DNA from 4 places in the Paenarthrobacter sp. NPDC018779 genome. Region 1 is predicted to be linked to each of the others. Evidence: riboswitches for the same ligand, from Rfam matches in the RefSeq annotation. Region 1 holds a riboswitch; each other region holds the start of a gene.
The links. A riboswitch is a leader RNA that binds a small molecule or an ion and turns the genes downstream of it on or off. The one in region 1 is predicted to bind S-adenosylmethionine.
Positions count from the first base shown of each region.

Region 2: linked by a shared signal. The riboswitch ahead of ACH488_RS06760 (hypothetical protein) and the one ahead of ACH488_RS16770 (DUF1737 domain-containing protein) in region 1 are both predicted to bind S-adenosylmethionine.
Region 3: linked by a shared signal. The riboswitch ahead of ACH488_RS03740 (aminotransferase class V-fold PLP-dependent enzyme) and the one ahead of ACH488_RS16770 (DUF1737 domain-containing protein) in region 1 are both predicted to bind S-adenosylmethionine.
Region 4: linked by a shared signal. The riboswitch ahead of ACH488_RS04685 (NADH:flavin oxidoreductase/NADH oxidase) and the one ahead of ACH488_RS16770 (DUF1737 domain-containing protein) in region 1 are both predicted to bind S-adenosylmethionine.

Region 1 covers NZ_JBIRZS010000018.1:39,370-43,555, forward strand. The annotation lists gene ACH488_RS16760 (aromatic amino acid ammonia-lyase) at 1-86, opposite strand, end outside; gene ACH488_RS16765 (NtaA/DmoA family FMN-dependent monooxygenase) at 88-1,416, opposite strand; SAM riboswitch class IV at 1,592-1,705, shown strand; gene ACH488_RS16770 (DUF1737 domain-containing protein) at 1,719-1,979, shown strand; gene ACH488_RS16775 (rhodanese-like domain-containing protein) at 1,976-2,386, shown strand; gene ACH488_RS16780 (O-succinylhomoserine sulfhydrylase) at 2,389-3,597, shown strand; gene ACH488_RS16785 (hypothetical protein) at 3,608-4,186, shown strand, end outside.
Region 2 covers NZ_JBIRZS010000004.1:105,003-109,188, reverse strand. The annotation lists gene ACH488_RS06770 (VIT1/CCC1 family protein) at 1-994, opposite strand, end outside; gene ACH488_RS06765 (hypothetical protein) at 1,263-1,454, shown strand; gene ACH488_RS06760 (hypothetical protein) at 1,451-1,786, opposite strand; SAM riboswitch class IV at 1,803-1,922, opposite strand; gene ACH488_RS06755 (sodium:solute symporter) at 2,118-3,656, opposite strand; gene ACH488_RS06750 (helix-turn-helix domain-containing protein) at 3,927-4,186, shown strand, end outside.
Region 3 covers NZ_JBIRZS010000002.1:307,343-311,528, reverse strand. The annotation lists gene ACH488_RS03750 (ribosome small subunit-dependent GTPase A) at 1-394, shown strand, start outside; gene hisN (histidinol-phosphatase) at 449-1,261, shown strand; SAM riboswitch class IV at 1,407-1,520, shown strand; gene ACH488_RS03740 (aminotransferase class V-fold PLP-dependent enzyme) at 1,554-2,948, shown strand; gene ACH488_RS03735 (class I SAM-dependent methyltransferase) at 3,038-3,826, shown strand; gene ACH488_RS03730 (metal-dependent transcriptional regulator) at 3,854-4,186, shown strand, end outside.
Region 4 covers NZ_JBIRZS010000003.1:41,420-45,605, forward strand. The annotation lists gene ACH488_RS04670 (NAD(P)-dependent oxidoreductase) at 1-828, opposite strand, end outside; gene ACH488_RS04675 (MerR family transcriptional regulator) at 874-1,263, opposite strand; gene ACH488_RS04680 (hypothetical protein) at 1,607-1,729, shown strand; SAM riboswitch class IV at 1,962-2,072, shown strand; gene ACH488_RS04685 (NADH:flavin oxidoreductase/NADH oxidase) at 2,112-3,221, shown strand; gene ACH488_RS04690 (LLM class flavin-dependent oxidoreductase) at 3,231-4,186, shown strand, end outside.

The sequences.
Region 1 (4,186 bases):
AACGCCGGGTCAGCGGCAACCTGGGCCAAGCGCTCGGGAGGCACAGCGGCGGTCCCGATCACCAGTTCATTGGGTTCGGGGGCCATGTCAAAAGTCCAGGAGGTTTTGGCGGAAACCTCCGTTGCCGTAACTGCTCCTCAACAGCCCGCGGCGCCGAAGCTCCGGGGTGAGTTTGTCCAGCACGGAGTGGACCGTCACGGGATCCACAAACCCGGAGAAGAGGAAGCCGTCACCGCCAACAGCTGTGCCGGTCTCTTCGAGGTAATCGGCGATCTCCCCAGCAGTGCCAATGATCGAGTCTCCGGCTCCCCCGCTGCGGGCTTGAAGGATCTGGCGCAACGTGGACCCTGGAGGGGCTGCCTTGGAGAAGTGTTCCAGTGTTCCCTGGTTGCTGTTGGTGCTCAGGGTGGGGAGGGGCTCGTCGAGGTCGAACTTCTTGAAGTCGATCACCGAGAGGTAGGAAATCGAGTTGAGTTGGCTGTCGATGTCCCGCTGCGTGAGCTCCCGCCGCTGAGCCCTTAGTTCCTCCGCCTCGGCCGTGGACCCCACCACGGTGGGCTTGAGGACGAAAAGGACCTTGACGTCGTCGGGGTTCCTGCCCACCTTCGACGCCTCCTCGCGGATGGAATCGCGGTAGGCCTTCATGCCGTCCACCCCGCGCGCCAAAGCGATCGCCACATCCGCGTTTCCGCCCGCGAAGGCCTTGCCGCGGGGCGAGGCCCCGGCCTGCACCAGCACCGGTTCCTCCGGCAACGGCGCGGTGTTGAGCGGCCCACGAACCCTGAAGAAGTCCCCCTGATGGTTGATCGGGTGCACCTTGGTGTGGTCGGCGAAGACACCAGCGGAGACGTCCTCAAGCACAGCGCCAGGTTCCCAGCTGCGCCACAGCCGCCTGACGACGTCGACGAATTCCTCCGCCTTCTCATACCGCAAGTCGTGTTCAATCTGTTGGTCCAGCCCGTAGTTCTGGGCGGCGAGGTCGCTGCCGGAGGTAACAACATTCCACCCGAGCTGGCCCTCGGAGAAGTGCTGGAGCGTGGCGAGGAGGCGGGCCGCGGTGAAGGGAGGATAGAAGGACGCGCTGACGGTGGGGACTATCCCCAGGTGTTCCGTGGCGGACAAAAGGTACGGAACCAGGGCCAGGGGGTCGTGCTTCGGCGCGAAGGACGCATGGGCCAAGGACACCTCAGCCGTGCCCCCGTACGTATCCGGGACGGTGAGGGAATCCTCGATGATGAACAGGTCCAGCCCGGATCGCTCAAACGCCCTCACGGCCTCCTGGTACAGCGCGGGTTTCTTCCAGTCGTAGCCCAGGCCGTAGCCGGGAGTCCCCCAGCCCTGGACTCCGAATCCGTGGCCCACGAACCATCCAAAATGCAGCATGGGCTTGAGTGTAGAACTGCTGTGTCCGTTCACCGCGACCTGATTTCATGCGAAGTTACAGGGGGTCGTACTGCGTCAATTATGCTCCCGCGGGGTCACATTTGGACCCCGTTCGGCCCACCCCTGGAAGGCACCGGTTACGCAACATGACGACGACGGTGCAGTCGCCAAATGCGGCTGACCAGCTGTGGATGTTACGTTTTTCTTGAGTAATGAGCACCAGCGTTAAGCCCTGACTTGCTGGTCGGCAACCCTCTCCCGCGGCGGGGTGCCTCAGGTGACTACTCGGCGTATTCGACACTTCGAACTGCAAGCGTGACTGAGGAGCACCACGAATGCCTGAAACCACTGAAGAAAAACTCTCCTACCGCCTGATCACGGGCCCCGATACCCGTGACTTCTGCGAACGGATCTCCGCGGCCTTGGCCGAGGGCTACGTGCTGCACGGCAGCCCCGCGGCCACGTTCAACGGCGAAACCGTGATTGTTGCACAGGCCGTCATCTTGCCCGCTGCAGTGGCCAGTGCGGACGCAGCCGTGGCGAGCGCCGTGGACGAGTTGGACAACTACGAGGAAGCATTCGAGGGCCACGCATGAGCTACGCAGGTGACCTGACCCCGCAGGACGCGTGGGCAAAACTTGAAGACGGCGCCATCTTGGTGGACGTGCGCACCGAAGGCGAATGGGCCCATATCGGCATTCCGGACACCAAGGCCACAGAGAACGATCCCCTGTTCATCCAGTGGAACCTCGCCGGTGGCATCCCGAACTCACGCTTCCTCGAGGACCTGCAGCAGCAGGCTCCCGAAGGCGACGGCGTGGAGCTCGTTTTCATCTGCCGCTCCGGCCAGCGCTCCATCGCTGCTGCCATCGCCGCCACGCAGGCCGGCTTCACGGCCTACAACGTCCTTGAGGGCTTTGAGGGTGAACCGGACCGTTACGGCGAACGCACCGTGAATGGCTGGAAGAATCGTGGCCTGCCGACCAACCTGGGGAACGACTAAAAGTGACTTTCAATCCTGACGCCGCCGGCTGGAGCCCTGACACCCAGGCCGTCCGCGGTGGCCTTGACCGTACCAATTTCCAGGAAACGGCAGAGCCCGTCTTCCTGAACTCAGGCTTCGTTTACGAATCCGCAGCTGCCGCCGAACGCGCCTTCACCGGCGAAGACGAGCGCTTCGTCTACTCGCGCTACGGCAACCCGACCGTCGCCACGTTCCAGGAGCGGCTGCGCCTGCTCGAAGGCACGGAGGCGTGCTTTGCGACGGCGTCCGGCATGTCCGCGGTCTTCACTGCCTTGGGTGCCCTGCTGGGTGCCGGTGACCGTGTGGTTGCCGCCCGCTCGCTGTTCGGCTCCTGCTTTGTGATCCTCAACGAGATCCTGCCGCGCTGGGGTGTGGAGACGGTCTTCGTTGATGGTCCGGATCTGGAGCAGTGGCGTGCGGCCTTGTCCGAACCAACGACGGCCGTCTTCTTCGAGTCGCCGTCCAACCCGATGCAGGAAATCGTGGACATCCAGGCCGTCAGCGAACTGGCCCACGCCGCAGGGGCGACGGTCGTCGTCGACAATGTCTTTGCCACTCCCCTGCTGCAGCGCTGTGGCGACCTGGGCGCGGACGTGATTGTCTACTCCGGAACCAAGCACATCGACGGCCAAGGGCGAGTGATGGGCGGGGCGATCCTGGGAACCAAGGAATTCATCGATGGCCCGGTCAAGAAGCTCATGCGCCACACTGGCCCGTCCTTGTCCTCCTTCAACGCCTGGGTGCTCACCAAGGGCCTCGAAACCATCGGACTGCGCGTGAACCACAGCTCCGCGTCCGCGTTGAAGATCGCCGAGTGGCTCGAGCAGCAGCCGGCCATCAGCTGGGTCAAGTACCCGCTGCTCAAGTCGCACCCGCAGTACGAGCTCGCCACCAAGCAGATGAAGGCCGGCGGAACCGTGCTCACGTTCGAGCTCTCGCCGTCCGGTGGACGCACAGCCAAGGAAGCTGCTTTCGCGCTTCTGGACGGGCTGAGCGTCATCGACATCTCCAACAACCTGGGCGACTCCAAGTCCCTCATCACCCACCCGGCCACCACCACCCACCGCGCCATGGGACCGGAGGGTCGCGCAGCGATCGGGTTGAGCGATGGCGTGGTCCGGTTGTCCGTAGGCCTTGAGGACGTGGACGATCTCATCCTGGATCTGGAGAAGGCCCTCAAACAGGTCTAACCTTCATGCCATGAGGCATCCATACCGCCGCGCTGGGGCTGTCATCGTCGCGGGTTCCGTGGTGTGGCTGGTGGGGATTTCACCCGTTCCGCAGGTCTACACCACGCAGGATCCCGCCGAACGCCTGCGGCTGCTGATGCGTGGCGAGCGGGGCTGGATTGTGGGGCACCACCTGGCTGCCGCAGGAACCGCTGCCGTGCCGATGGGGTTCGCCGCCTTCGCCCGGGCGCTCCCCGAGGGAACGGCCAAATCCTTCGGTGGTGCGTCCGCTGCGGCCTTGCTGGCGGGCGCACCGCTGTTTGTCTACAGCCTGTCCCGCCGGGCTTCGGACCTTGAGCGCTTCGCCTACCGCCGAGGATCCAACGCACCGTTCCTGGGCTACTCTTGGCTCCACATTGCCGGGCTGGGCGCTCTGGGCGTGGGCCTGCTGAGTTCCCGGGCGAAGCGCTGGGTGGGGTTCACCGCCTCGGGCGCGGCTGCGCTGTTCGGCGTGATCCTGCTGACCGCCAAGGACATTCCGCCGTTCGCCTTCTACGTCACGGAGGGACTGGTGGGGGCCTACTTGATCGCCTGGGATGATGAGGCCGGG
Region 2 (4,186 bases), on a different contig from region 1:
CGGAGAGGATCAGCGCGCTCCAGCCCACCACGCCGAAGACGAACGGCAGGATGGGCACGATGGCGCCGGAAGCGAAGAAGCAGAAGCTGGAAAGCGCCGCGCCCCATGCCGAACCGACCGTCTCATGCTCGTCCTCGACTTCTTCCTTTTCAGGTTGCAAGGACAAGCTCGGATCGCAGTCGCAACTGAAGAGTCCCAGCCTCTCGGCGGCGCGGTGTTCAGCAGCTTCCCGGGTCATGCCCCGCGCCAGGTACACCAGGACGAGTTCGTTGTGCTCCACGTCCAAGGACGGTGCGGCAGCCAACGTGGCCTGGGTGGGAAGGGTGGCGTTGAGCAGTTCCCGCTGCGACCGGACGGACACGTACTCGCCGGCACCCATGGACAGCGCACCCGCCAGCAGGCCGGCAACGCCACTCATCAGCACCACGGCACTGGAAACGCCCGTCGCGGCCATGCCCATCACCAGGGAAAGGTTGCTGACCAGGCCGTCGTTGGCGCCGAAAACCGCGGCGCGGAACGTGCCGGACAACCTGTTGCGGCCACGGGTTGCGAGGCCGCGGACAACTTCCTCGTGGATTTGCTCGTCGGCCACCATTGCGGGCGTGGCGTACGGGTCGGTGCCGTAGGGGGAGCGCCCCTCGGCACGTTGGGCCAAGGCGAGGACGAAGACGGAGCCGAAGTGCCGCGCGAGGAAACCGAGGAGCCGGCTGCGTGCCGACGCCGCCTTGGGCATTCCGGCGTGTTCCCCGAGCAGCTTGAGCCAGTGGGCCTCGTGCCGGCCTTCCGCTTCTGCCAGGGCAAGGAGGATCTGGCGCTCCTCACCGTCGCGGCGTTGGGCGAGTTCGCGGTAGACGGCGGCCTCGGCCCGTTCGTCTGCCAGGTACTGCCGCCAGCGCCGGACGTCCGACTGCGTGGGTGTTCGCGAGGGTTCTTCTTCGGGCCGGGAGTCCGGAGCGGGGCTCGACGGACCGTGGGATTCCTGGTGCTGTTGCACTGTTTCTCCTGGGCTTGATGGGACGGTTACGGCCCCTTTGCACCGCCCACTGTACCGCCTATTTCCGGGGATTTTTGGCTGGTATTCCTTAACAGGAATGTTCGGCATGCCTTAATTCCGAACCCTGGTGCAGCGGTGCTGCGGCCGCCGGCGACCCTCCCTTGACCCCTTCTTGAGGCGGTGCTCAGATGGATAGACAGGGGCGGGGCACTCCCCGCACATCGGTCAGTGGACCGCCTGGTGCGGCCCGTCGGACGGAGGTTGCAGCATGAGCACCGAATCACATCCCCACCACCCGGAACGGGCAACCATCGAGTCGGATCCGGCCTACGACTACAACGAGGACCAGGAAGTCGATGAGGCTTGGGCAGAGGAAGGCGAGGTGGCGGACGACGACGAGCGCATTGTGCCGCTCGATGAGGCCGAGGAAGAATTCCGCGGCGACGGCGACGAATCCTAGGCAGCCGGCACCAGGCTGAAGTGCCGCTCGCGCCCGGCAGCACGTCCGACGGCGGCAACGGTCACCGTCAGCGTTTGCGACGCGAAACACCAGCGCGTGGCGCGGACGGAGCGTGCCAACGCCGCGGCGAGGAGCCGGGGCTCAGGGTGGTGAAAGCGTTCGGTGCGGCCGCGCGCGACAATGATCACCGTGCCGTGGACGATGTCAACCACGGGAATCACCCGGACTGTCGGGGAAGGGGTTTCGGTGGCGCTGGCTTGGACGGGGCTGGCGTTGACCAAGGCCGCTTGGGATGTGCCCGCTTGGACCGTGGTTTCAGTTTGGTACGGCAAGGACTGCTCCTTGGTGGGAGTGCTCTTGCCCGCTCGGTTGTCTCTGGTCCGGGGCGGGCCGCTTCCTCATCCGAACCACCCGTGAACATGGGGTTGGTGCGTGGCCAGTCGGAGCTTGGCGCCACATCTCTTGAAGCTGCGTCCTATCCTAATGCCTCCCCTTTGTGGGGCCTGCTTGGCGTGCTCTGCGGGGGCGAATGAGCGCAGAGCGGGCCCCGCAACGGGGGTAGGTGTGTTGTGGAAGCCGGGGACTACGCAAACGGCGACGCCACCCCGCGAAGGGTGGCGCCGCCGTCGTGCATTGCCGAGGTGGCCACTGTGTGGCCGGACTTCAGGCCTTGTGGCTGCTGACCGGGTGGGCGTCCAGCGGGAGTTCATCCGAGATGGCTCCTGCAACCCGCTTGTCCCATGCCGCGCGGACTGCGGCATCGGTGGGCGGAGTGAGCAGTGAGATCACCACGAAGGTCACGAAGGAAGCTCCGAGGCCCCAGTAGATGGGATCGTTCGCGTAGACGCCGTCGGCGCTCTCGATCACACCCGTTGCGAAGAGGATCAGCAGGACCAGGGTGAGGACCGAGCCCACGGCCATGGACCAGGCTGCCGCAATGCCGGTACCGCGCTTCCACACAAGGCCGCCGAGGATGGCGACGAGGAGGCCGCCTACCAGGATGTCGTAGGCGATGGTGAGGGCAACAACAACGTCCTGGGCCGCCATGGAGATCAGCACTGCCAGGACGCCGAGGCCGAGGACCCAGTAGCGGTTCGCCTTGACGTCGTGCTCTGGGTTTTCCGTGTCGTCGGTGTTGATGGTCTTGCCGAACCAGCTGGCGACAAACGGGACAACGTCTGCGCGGGCCACCGTGGCTGCGGCAATGAGCGCACCGGACGCGGTGGACATCATTGCGGCGACGGCTGCTGCCATGACCAAGCCACCGATGCCGATGGGCAGGATGTGGGTTGCCACCTCGGCGTAGACAACGTCCTTGCCGAGGTTTGCCACGTCGATGTCCGGCAGGGCAACGCGTGCGGCGAGGCCGATCAGGGCGCCGGCCACACCGTAGAGGATGCAGTACACCCCGGCGGTCGCGCCGCCCCAGCGTGCAACCGTGGGGGTCTTTGCTGTGAAGACGCGCTGCCAGATGTCCTGGCCGATGAGGAGGCCGAGCGTGTACACCACGAAGTACGTGATGATGGTCTGCAGGCCGATGCCGTCGATCTGGAAGAAGCTCTGGTCAACGCGCTGGCGGATGCCGTCCAGGCCACCGGCGGCGTTCATGACGAACGGCAGCATCAGCAGGAAGATGCCAACGGTCTTGATGATGAACTGCACCTGGTCCGCGAGGGTGATGGACCACATGCCACCGATGGTGGAGTAGACAAGCACGATCGCGCCGCCCACGGCGATGGCCAGCCAGCGTTCCCAGTCGAAAAGGACCACGAAGATGGTGGCGTAGGCGCCGGTGGAGGTTGCGCAGAGCATGAGGGTGTAGGCAAGCATGACGATGCCGGAGGTCTGGGTGGCCTTGCTTCCATAGCGGAGGCTGAGCATCTGCGAGACCGTGTAGATCTTCAGGCGCTGGATGGTGCCGGCGAACAGCAGGCTCAACAAGAGGACGCCTGCGCCGATGGCCACCACGAGCCACATGCCGGAGATGCCGAATTTGTAGCCCAGGCCAACGCCGCCAACGGTGGATGCGCCACCCAGGACAACTGCGGCCATGGTGCCGGTGTAGAGGAACGGTCCCAGGCGGCGGCCGGCCACCAGGAAGTCGCTGTTGTTCTTGGTGCGGGACTTGCCCCACCAACCGAACGCCAGCATGGCAAGCAAATACACCACCACAATGGCGATGTTGATGAACGAAGAGTCCATGAGTGGCTCCTTGGAGCTGATGCACGGAGGTTGGGGTATTCGACGATACTCCTGCAGGGCGTCGAAGTCTCTGTGCTGACGAACGGAGGTTGGACTTGTGTTGTGTGCCTCACAGACAACACTTGTTGCCTATGAGGATATGTTGTGATGGGAGTAACAGTCAAGGTGGTTTGGTCATGGTTCCGCGGATTCTGGCTCTTTGCTGTGGCTCTACGGCTACTATTGGCTCCAATGACAGGGCCTCACGGACGGGCCTGAAAGGTTTTGTGAATGAAGGCTCTACCCGTTGAACCCAGCAATGTTCCCGTTGCCATCGGTTCCAGAATCCGTGCAGCCCGGCAGGCGCAGCGGCTTACCATCGAGCAGGTTGCAGATGCCACGGGCCTGACCAAAGGCTTCCTTAGCAGGGTGGAGCGGGACCTCACTTCACCGTCGGTGGCCTCGCTGGTGACGTTGTGCCAGGTGCTGTCCGTGTCTGTTGGCGACCTGTTCGCCGCCCCCGAAACCCACCTGACCCGGCGCGACGACGG
Region 3 (4,186 bases), on a different contig from region 1:
TGCCCTCACAGGTGCCGAACGGGCAACCGGCGGGGTCAATGCCGTCACAGGCCGCGGACGCCACACCTCGTCCTCTGCCTTGGCCCTCAAACTGGCGGACGCTCCTTCCGGCAGTTGGATCATCGACACCCCGGGCATCCGTTCGTTCGGCCTGGCCCACGTGGACGCGGACCGCATCCTGCATTCCTTCCCCGACCTGGAGCCTGGCACGGAAGCCTGCGACCGCGGCTGCAAGCATGACGCCAGTGCAGTGAACTGCGGGCTGGACGAGTGGGTCAACCAAGGCAACGCCGGCCCCTCAGGCGTAGCCCGGCTGGCTTCGCTCAGGCGCCTGCTCGGTGCCGACCCCCGCCTGGAGGCCAAGGAAACCAAGGAATTGGGCATCGTCAACTGAAGGTCGGAGCCCCACCTCCCCCGGCGCGTGAACGATTCGCGATAGTTTGGTGGCATGACCCAACCCGTTTCCAGCTACAACGATGACTTGCGATTGGCCCATGTCCTGGCCGATTCCGTGGACGCCCAGACCATGGACCGGTTCAAGGCCCTGGACCTGCAGATCGAAACCAAACCCGACCTGACGCCGGTCACGGATGCGGACAAGGCCGCCGAGGAAGCCATCCGCGGACAGTTGTCCCGTTCACGCCCCCGCGATGCCGTCCTCGGCGAGGAATTCGGAAGCAGCGGCCACGGTTCGCGGCGCTGGGTCATCGACCCCATCGACGGCACCAAGAATTTCGTCAGGGGCGTCCCCGTGTGGGCAACCCTGATCGCCCTGATCGACGAAGGCGAACCGGTGGTGGGCGTGGTCAGCGCACCAGCCTTGGGCAAGCGCTGGTGGGCGGCCAAAAGCATGGGCGCCTACATGGGCCGCTCGTTGGCCTCGGCCACCCGGCTGAAGGTTTCCAACGTTTCCACGCTCGCGGACGCGTCCATGTCCTACTCGAGCCTCTCCGGCTGGAAGGAACGCGGCAACCTTGACGAGTTCCTCGGCCTCACCGAGGACATTTGGCGCACGCGCGCCTACGGGGACTTCTGGTCCTACTGCCTGGTGGCCGAAGGCGCCGTGGACATCGCCTGCGAGCCCGAACTGAACCTCTATGACATGGCGGCGCTCGTACCGATCGTCACGGAGGCCGGTGGCAGGTTCACTTCCCTGGAAGGTGAGGATGGCCCCTTCGGCGGAAACGCACTGGCAACCAACTCGATCCTGCACTCCGAGGTCCTGAAGCGCCTCAATCCGGGAATCGACGATCTCCTCTGAATTTTCGACGGCGGGCACCTCCCCTGGGAGGTGCCCGCCGCACTTTATTCGCCAAAACTGCCATTTCCGCATCCTTCGTAACAATGTGCTTAACAAAGTGGACGGCTTTGTGTCCGGCGTGCGGGGTGCCTTAATGTCTACTACAGGTCACGAGTGCCAGCGCTAAACCCCGGTTTGCTGGCCGGCAACCCTCCATTCGCGGTGGGGTGCCCCGGGTGACGACCAGGCCGGTCCGGAACGGATGCGGCAAGCGCGGATCCCCCGCAAGGGGGTCCCTCTTGAGTGAGGTCCCATGAGCACTGTTACGTTCGAATCCACCGTCCTTCCCACTGTGACGCAGGAAGCCGCGGCCGCCAGGCCCCTTGCCGCGGTGACTGGCGCAGAACTGCAGGCCCCGCTGATCCAAGGCGGCCACGTCCGCTACGCCAACCTCGACTACGGAGCTTCCGCACCGGCGCTGACCATCGTGTCCGCGTACCTGAATGAGGTCCTGCCGTACTACGCGAGCGTGCACCGCGGTGCCGGCTTCGCTTCCCAAATCAGCACGTCGGTCTATGAAAACTCCCGCGACATCGTGCGCGACTTCGTCGGCGGACGCCCCGACGACTCCGTCATCTTCACCCGCAACACCACCGACTCCCTGAACCTGCTGGCCGGCTGCCTTCCGCAGATCGACGGTACGCCAACCGGCGAGGTCCTGTACCTGGACATCGAACACCACGCCAACCTGCTGCCGTGGCAGGGCGTACCGCACCGCAGCGTCGTGGCCGCTTCCACTCTTGCTGCGACCATCGCCAACCTGCGCCACGAGCTGGCCCAAGGCGGAGTCTCCCTGCTCGCAGTCACCGGCGCCTCCAACGTGACAGGTGAAATCCTGCCCATCGCGGAACTGGCCTCCCTTGCCCACGAATTCGGTGCCCGCATCGTGGTTGACGCTGCCCAGCTCGCACCGCACCGCCGGATCAACATCGCCGAAGCTGACGTGGACTACGTGGTCTTCTCCGGCCACAAACTGTACGCACCCTTCGGTGCCGGCGTAGTAGTAGGCCGTCCCGATTGGCTCGACGCCGGAACGCCGCACCTTGCCGGCGGTGGCGCAGTCCGTGAAGCCCGTCTGGACTCCGTCAGTTGGGCGACGGGTCCGGCCCGCCATGAAGGTGGATCCCCCAACGTCCTCGGCGCCGCCACCTTGGCCCGGGCCACGCAGGTCCTGGCCGGCCTTGACCAGCAAGCCTGGCACGACCACGAGGCCGCCATCCGCTCCTTCCTTGTGGAGGGCCTGCAGGCCATCGATGGGGTCACCGTCCACCAGATCTTCAGCGATTCCACGGACACCATCGGCGTGGTCAACTTCTCGGTGGAGGGATTCGACGCCGGCCTGGTTGCCGCCTACCTGTCCGCGGAACACGGAGTGGGCCTTCGCGATGGCCGGTTCTGCGCACACCCGCTCCTCAAGCGCCTGGGCCTGCCGTCCGGTTCCCTTCGCGCCAGCTTCGGCGTGGGCTCCCGGCTGGAGGACGCTGCCCGGCTGCTCAAGGGAATCCAGGAGCTGAAGGGTACCGGGTTGGGCTGGGACTACGTGGTGGACGAGGGCCGCTGGGTTCCCGCGAACGACCACCGCAGCTACCCCGAATGGGCCCCCAACACTCCAGGTACCGCGGGCGCTGCTCCCTGCACCGTGGACTGACCTCACTTTGCCGGAACCCGGCCAGCCCTGCCTTGCTGTAAATTCGTAGGGTATTTCCGGCGTTCGCGGTAAAGGAGTCTGTACACACCATGCGGTCCCAAGGCCCTTCCAGCGGTACGCGACAACCCGGCGGTCCCAAGCTGCACGCGGTCCGGCGCAAGGAACTGGGGCAAAGTTTCCAGGATGGCGGCGAGCACTACCATGTGGTGCGTCCCGGCTACCCTGCAGACTCCGTGGATTGGCTCCTTCCTGCCGGAGCGAAGTCCGCGGCCGACATCGGCGCGGGCACGGGGAAATTCACCACGCTGCTCGTGGACCGCGGCCTTGAGGTGGCCGCCGTCGATCCTTCCACGGACATGCTGGCGCAGTTGCGCCTGTCGTGCCCCAAGGTCAATGCGTTGGAGGGCACCGCCGAGGCGAGCGGACTGGCGGACTCAGCTTTCGACGTCGTCAGTGTTGCCCAGGCCTGGCATTGGTGCGATCCCGTCAAAGCCAGCACGGAAATCGCCCGGGTGCTCCGTCCGCATGGCGTCCTGGGCCTGATCTGGAACCAATTGGATACTTCCGTCCCCTGGGTGCACCGCCTTTCACGCATCATGCATGCCGGCGACGTACACAAACCGGGCTTCCGGCCGGCCATCGGTCCGGAGTTCACCGGTTTGGAATGCCATGTCACCCATTGGGAGGACCCGGTGTCCCCCGAGGACATCATGGAATTGACCAAGTCGCGCAGCTATTACCTTCGAGCCAACGAGGCTACCCGTGCCAAGGTCATGGGAAACCTGGAGTGGTACCTCTACGAACACCTCGGCCACGCCCCTGGCCAAACCCTGGCCCTGCCGTACGTGACGCAGACGTGGCGGGCCCGCAAGGCCTGAGGCGCCCTGCCACGGTAGGCTTGGAGCGTGAAGACCAGTACGCCCTCCTCCTCGATCGAGGACTACGTCAAGGTCATCTACTCCTTCACTGAGTGGCAGGACAAGCCCATCACGTCCTCCCAGCTGGCCCAACGGCTGGGCGTAGCCAATTCCTCGGTGTCCGAAATGGTGCGCAAGCTCAAGGACCAAGGCCTGGTGGACCACCAGCCCTACAGCGCCATCCGCCTGACGCCCGACGGCATGCGTCTGGCCTTGGCCATGGTGCGGAGGCACCGGCTCATCGAGACGTACCTTGTGGAGGAACTCGGCTACCGCTGGGACGAGGTCCACGACGAAGCGGAAATGTTGGAGCACGCAGTC
Region 4 (4,186 bases), on a different contig from region 1:
CGGGATGCGGAGAGCCGCCCGGCCCAGGTCTTCGTCCCCATTGCCCGCGGACTCCAGGAGGCCAACCGACTGGGATACCAGCACCGTCGCCTTGCCGCGCCGAGCAAGTTCAAGATCTTTTGCCGCCAGCCGCGTGGCATAGTCGGCTTCCACGGCGAAAACCCGCTGCGTCAGGCCTCCAATAGTTGTATGCGAAAAGACTGACCTGAGGGTGTCCTCATCCAATCCAAACGAACGCCCCACTGCGAGTCCCTCGCCCACTGCCAAAATGCCGGGAATGATGGCGGACATCACTGCGACTTTGGCCGCTGATCCAGCTCCAGGACCGCCAACGAGTGACGGCGTTCCTAGCAGCGACAACACTGGTCGAACGAGCTCGAAGGCCGACTCGTCTGCGCCGACCAACAGTCCCAGGGAGCCTTTGAGGGCAGCGTCTGAGCTACCCATGACGGGGGCATCGATAACGTGCACACCAAGAGGCACCAAGCTGTGCAATTCTGAGCTGGTCTCAGGGTGGACAGTAGACAGATCAACAAGAACAGCGCCGGCAGGCACATCGCTTGCCATGGACCTCACGACGTCGAGCACGGCGTTGTCGTCACTGAGCATGAGCAAGACGATGTCGGCATTCCTTACGGCATCCGCGGCGGTGTCGGCTACTGCCACCCCTTGCAAACCAGAAGTCTTCGCCTTGGTCCGGTTCCATACCGTAACAGCCCGACCCGTTGAAACGAGCCTGCGGGCGAAGGCCGAGCCCATTGCTCCGAGACCAATGAGAGCGACCCGCGGCTCGTTCGAGGACAAAATTTGATTGATTTCCTGTGTCATGCTTTGAGTCAACTAGTTAGAGCGCGCTCGAACACAAGCGGAACCTCAAATGGCGGCCTGGCGGTCGACGGTAGCCCGCCGTGAGCCCCGGTACAGCATAATTTTGGCGTCTATCGCCTTGAGGTGTTGTTCGGTGCGACGAAGTTGCTCTTCGACTCGGCTCCGGTGCGTTTCAAGGAGACCGACCCGCTGTTCTTCATTGCCATGGCCGTCTTGGACAAGCGCAATGTAGGCGCGCAGATCCCGCATGGGCATCCCTGTCTCTCGCAACCGCTTCAGCATACGTACCCAGCGAATATCCCGGTCACTGTACCGCCGACGCCCAGCCGAATCCCGCGGCACATCAAAGACCAGCAGGCCGTCCCTTTCGTAGTAGCGCAGTGTGTGCCGCGTAAGCCCCGTCAGCTCCGCGGCACTGGATATCGAATAGCTCACGGCTTTCCCCAATCAATAATGGCTTCCCGTTGCGAGCCTCGACCCATTTTGCAGCAGCGAGCGGTTGCCCCACCTCACCGCGACGCAGCCAGCTGAAATCCTTAAGCCCTGCCGCACGACAGGAACTCCAGCCTGGCAGTTGGGGCCGACAGTGCACCCAGCGATCTTCGACGACGGTTTGCCTAACTTGGGGCCCGCAAAGTCCTTCGCTTTTTCCATACAAAGTTGACGCGGGCGCCTCGGGGTTTTTGACGCACCGCTGCCCCTTAACAACCCGCGAGACATCAGCCGCGAAATGGGAGACACAGTTCTGATTGGAGGAAGAATGGCGGAGCCTGGTCTAATGATCGACCTCGTCGACGGACTTATTCTTGCGGTGATTTTGACCTGCGCGGTGGTCGGTGTCCGCCGCGCGAAAAAAAGAATCGGGACGAGTTTCGTTCCAGACAAAGCTTGCGAGGGGTGATGCGGTGTGTCGTCATCTTCCTTTTCGGGTTGAGCAAATGTTGCTCCCAGGACAGCCGGCGAAGTGATGACAGCACTCGGAGCGCTTTCTTGGTACAGCTGGCGGTAAGAGGCCAGGCCGGCGAGGCAATCGTTACGCTGTGCGCCCTCCGTTGACGTGCGGTTTCGTCCGGTAACGCCGCAAGACATTCCGTTTGTTGGCACACACTGAACCGCCCTAGATTCGTGCCATAGGTCAAGAGACAGCACGCGAAGGTCCGGCTGGTGCTGCGGCAACCCTCAGGCATTGAAGTGGCAGGGTGCTCCGGAAACAGACCTGGCCGCGTCTGCGGCAAGTCAATGTCGAGCCGGCTGTCTGCGGCCCCTGAAGCGGGAGGAGCCGCGTGAGCGCGCCGCAAACACTAGCCGAACCAGCAAAGGTCAGCCTGTTCCAGCCCATCACCTTGGGCGCCCGGACGTTCAAGAACAGGCTGTGGCTCTCGCCAATGTGCCAGTACTCCGCCGAAGACGGTGTTCCCGGCCAGTGGCACCTGGTCCATCTCGGCGCCAGAGCCAAAGGCGGTTTCGGGCTGATCTTCGCCGAAGCCACGGCGATCTCCCCGGAAGCGCGGATCTCGCTCGGCGACACCGGCCTCTGGAATGACCGCCAGGAACAGGCTTGGGCCAACATTGTTGATTTCGTCCACGAGCGTGGCACCAAAATCGGCATCCAGTTGTCCCATGCCGGCCGGAAAGCGTCCCTGCGCACTCCGTGGGATGCCGAACCGGGCGCCCTGCCCGTCGAGGAAGGCGGCTGGACAACGCTTTCTGCCTCCCCCATAGCCTTCCCCGGATCGCCGGAACCTTCGCAGGCCACTGGAGCCCAGCTCGAGGGCATCGTGGACGATTTCGCGTCCAGCGCCGTGCGCGCCCGCGGTGCCGGGTTCGACGTCGTCGAAATCCAGGCAGGGCACGGCTTCCTGCTCCATTCCTTCCTCTCGCCACTGTCCAACGAGCGCACGGACCAGTACGGCGGTTCGCTCCGGAATCGGGCAAAGCTGCTTCTGGACGTCGTGGAGGCGGTGAAAGAGGTCCTGGGCCCCACGGGTCCGTCTTTGTTCGTCCGGCTTTCCGCCACGGATTGGCTGGAACACGGATTGACGGTCCACGACACGGCCGACGTGTCTGCTTGGTTGCGGGAGCGCGGCGTGGATCTGGTGGATGTCTCGAGCGGTGGACTGCTCCCCGCCGACATTCCGTTGGGCCCCGGGTATCAGGTCCCGCTCGCCCAGCACATCGCCGCCAAAGCGGACGTACCGGTTGCCGCCGTCGGACTCATCACTTCGCCGCAGGAAGCGGAAGAAATCGTCGCCTCGGGAACTGCCGACGCGGTTTTCGTCGGGCGCGCGGGGCTGGCGGACCCAGGCTTCGGACTGCGGGCCGCGCACGAACTAGGCCACCAACCGGCAGAGCAACTCTGGCAGAAGCAATACGTACGCGCGATCTGGAAGTAGGGGATTTCCATGAGCAAGTTTGCACTCGGCATCGAACTCGACGGCGACGGAGCCCATCCCTCCGCGTGGCGCCACGCCAAGCACCCACCGACGGAGCTGTTAACTCCTGAACGGTTCGCCGCCGTCGCGTCCACGGCAGAAGCTGCGGGTTTCACCTTCGCCACGTTCCGCGACAGCAGCGGGCAAGGCAGCCCGAACGTGACGGGCCGCCTGGACACCGTGGAAGTTGCCGCGTTCGTCGCGGCGTCGACCGGCCGGCTCGGTCTGGTTCCAGCCGTCAACACCATCCATGCTGAGCCTTCCCACCTGGCCAATCAGCTCAGCAGCCTGGATTGGGCATCCAGGGGCCGCTCGGGCTGGCTGGCTGAAGCGCGGGAATCACCGGCCATTGCGGCGGCCTACGGTTCTGAGCCGGTCCTCGACCAGCACGCGGTCCAGCGCGAAGGGGCCGAGGTAGTGGCTGCTACGCGCCGGTTGTGGGACACGTGGGAGGACGGCGTGTTCATCGCCGACGCCGCGAACAACCGCTTCCTTGACCTGGACAAGTTCCATTACGCGGACTTCAAAGGCGAGTTCTTCTCCATCAAGGGCCCGTCCATCACTTCCCGCCCGCCGCAGGGCCAGCCCGTGGTGTTCGGCCGCCAAGGTGAGCTGGCGGCGGAACTGCCGGACGCCGTCGTCGTCAGTGCCGACAGCCTCGCGGGCATCGCCGCCGCGGCCGGGGAAGAACGACGGCGGGGCGTCCTTCGCGTCGTCGCGGACCTTGAGGTAGTGCTCGACGCCGGTGGCTCACCAGCGCAGGAACGACTCGACCGCTTGGACGCGGCTTCGCCCTGGCCGGCCTCGCCGGACGTGTTGCGGTTCGTGGGGAACGCCGGGGAGCTGCGCGCCCTGCTGGCGGAACTCTCCGGCGTCGTCGACGGCGTGAGGCTGCACCCGGCGGTACTGGACGTCGACCTCGAAGT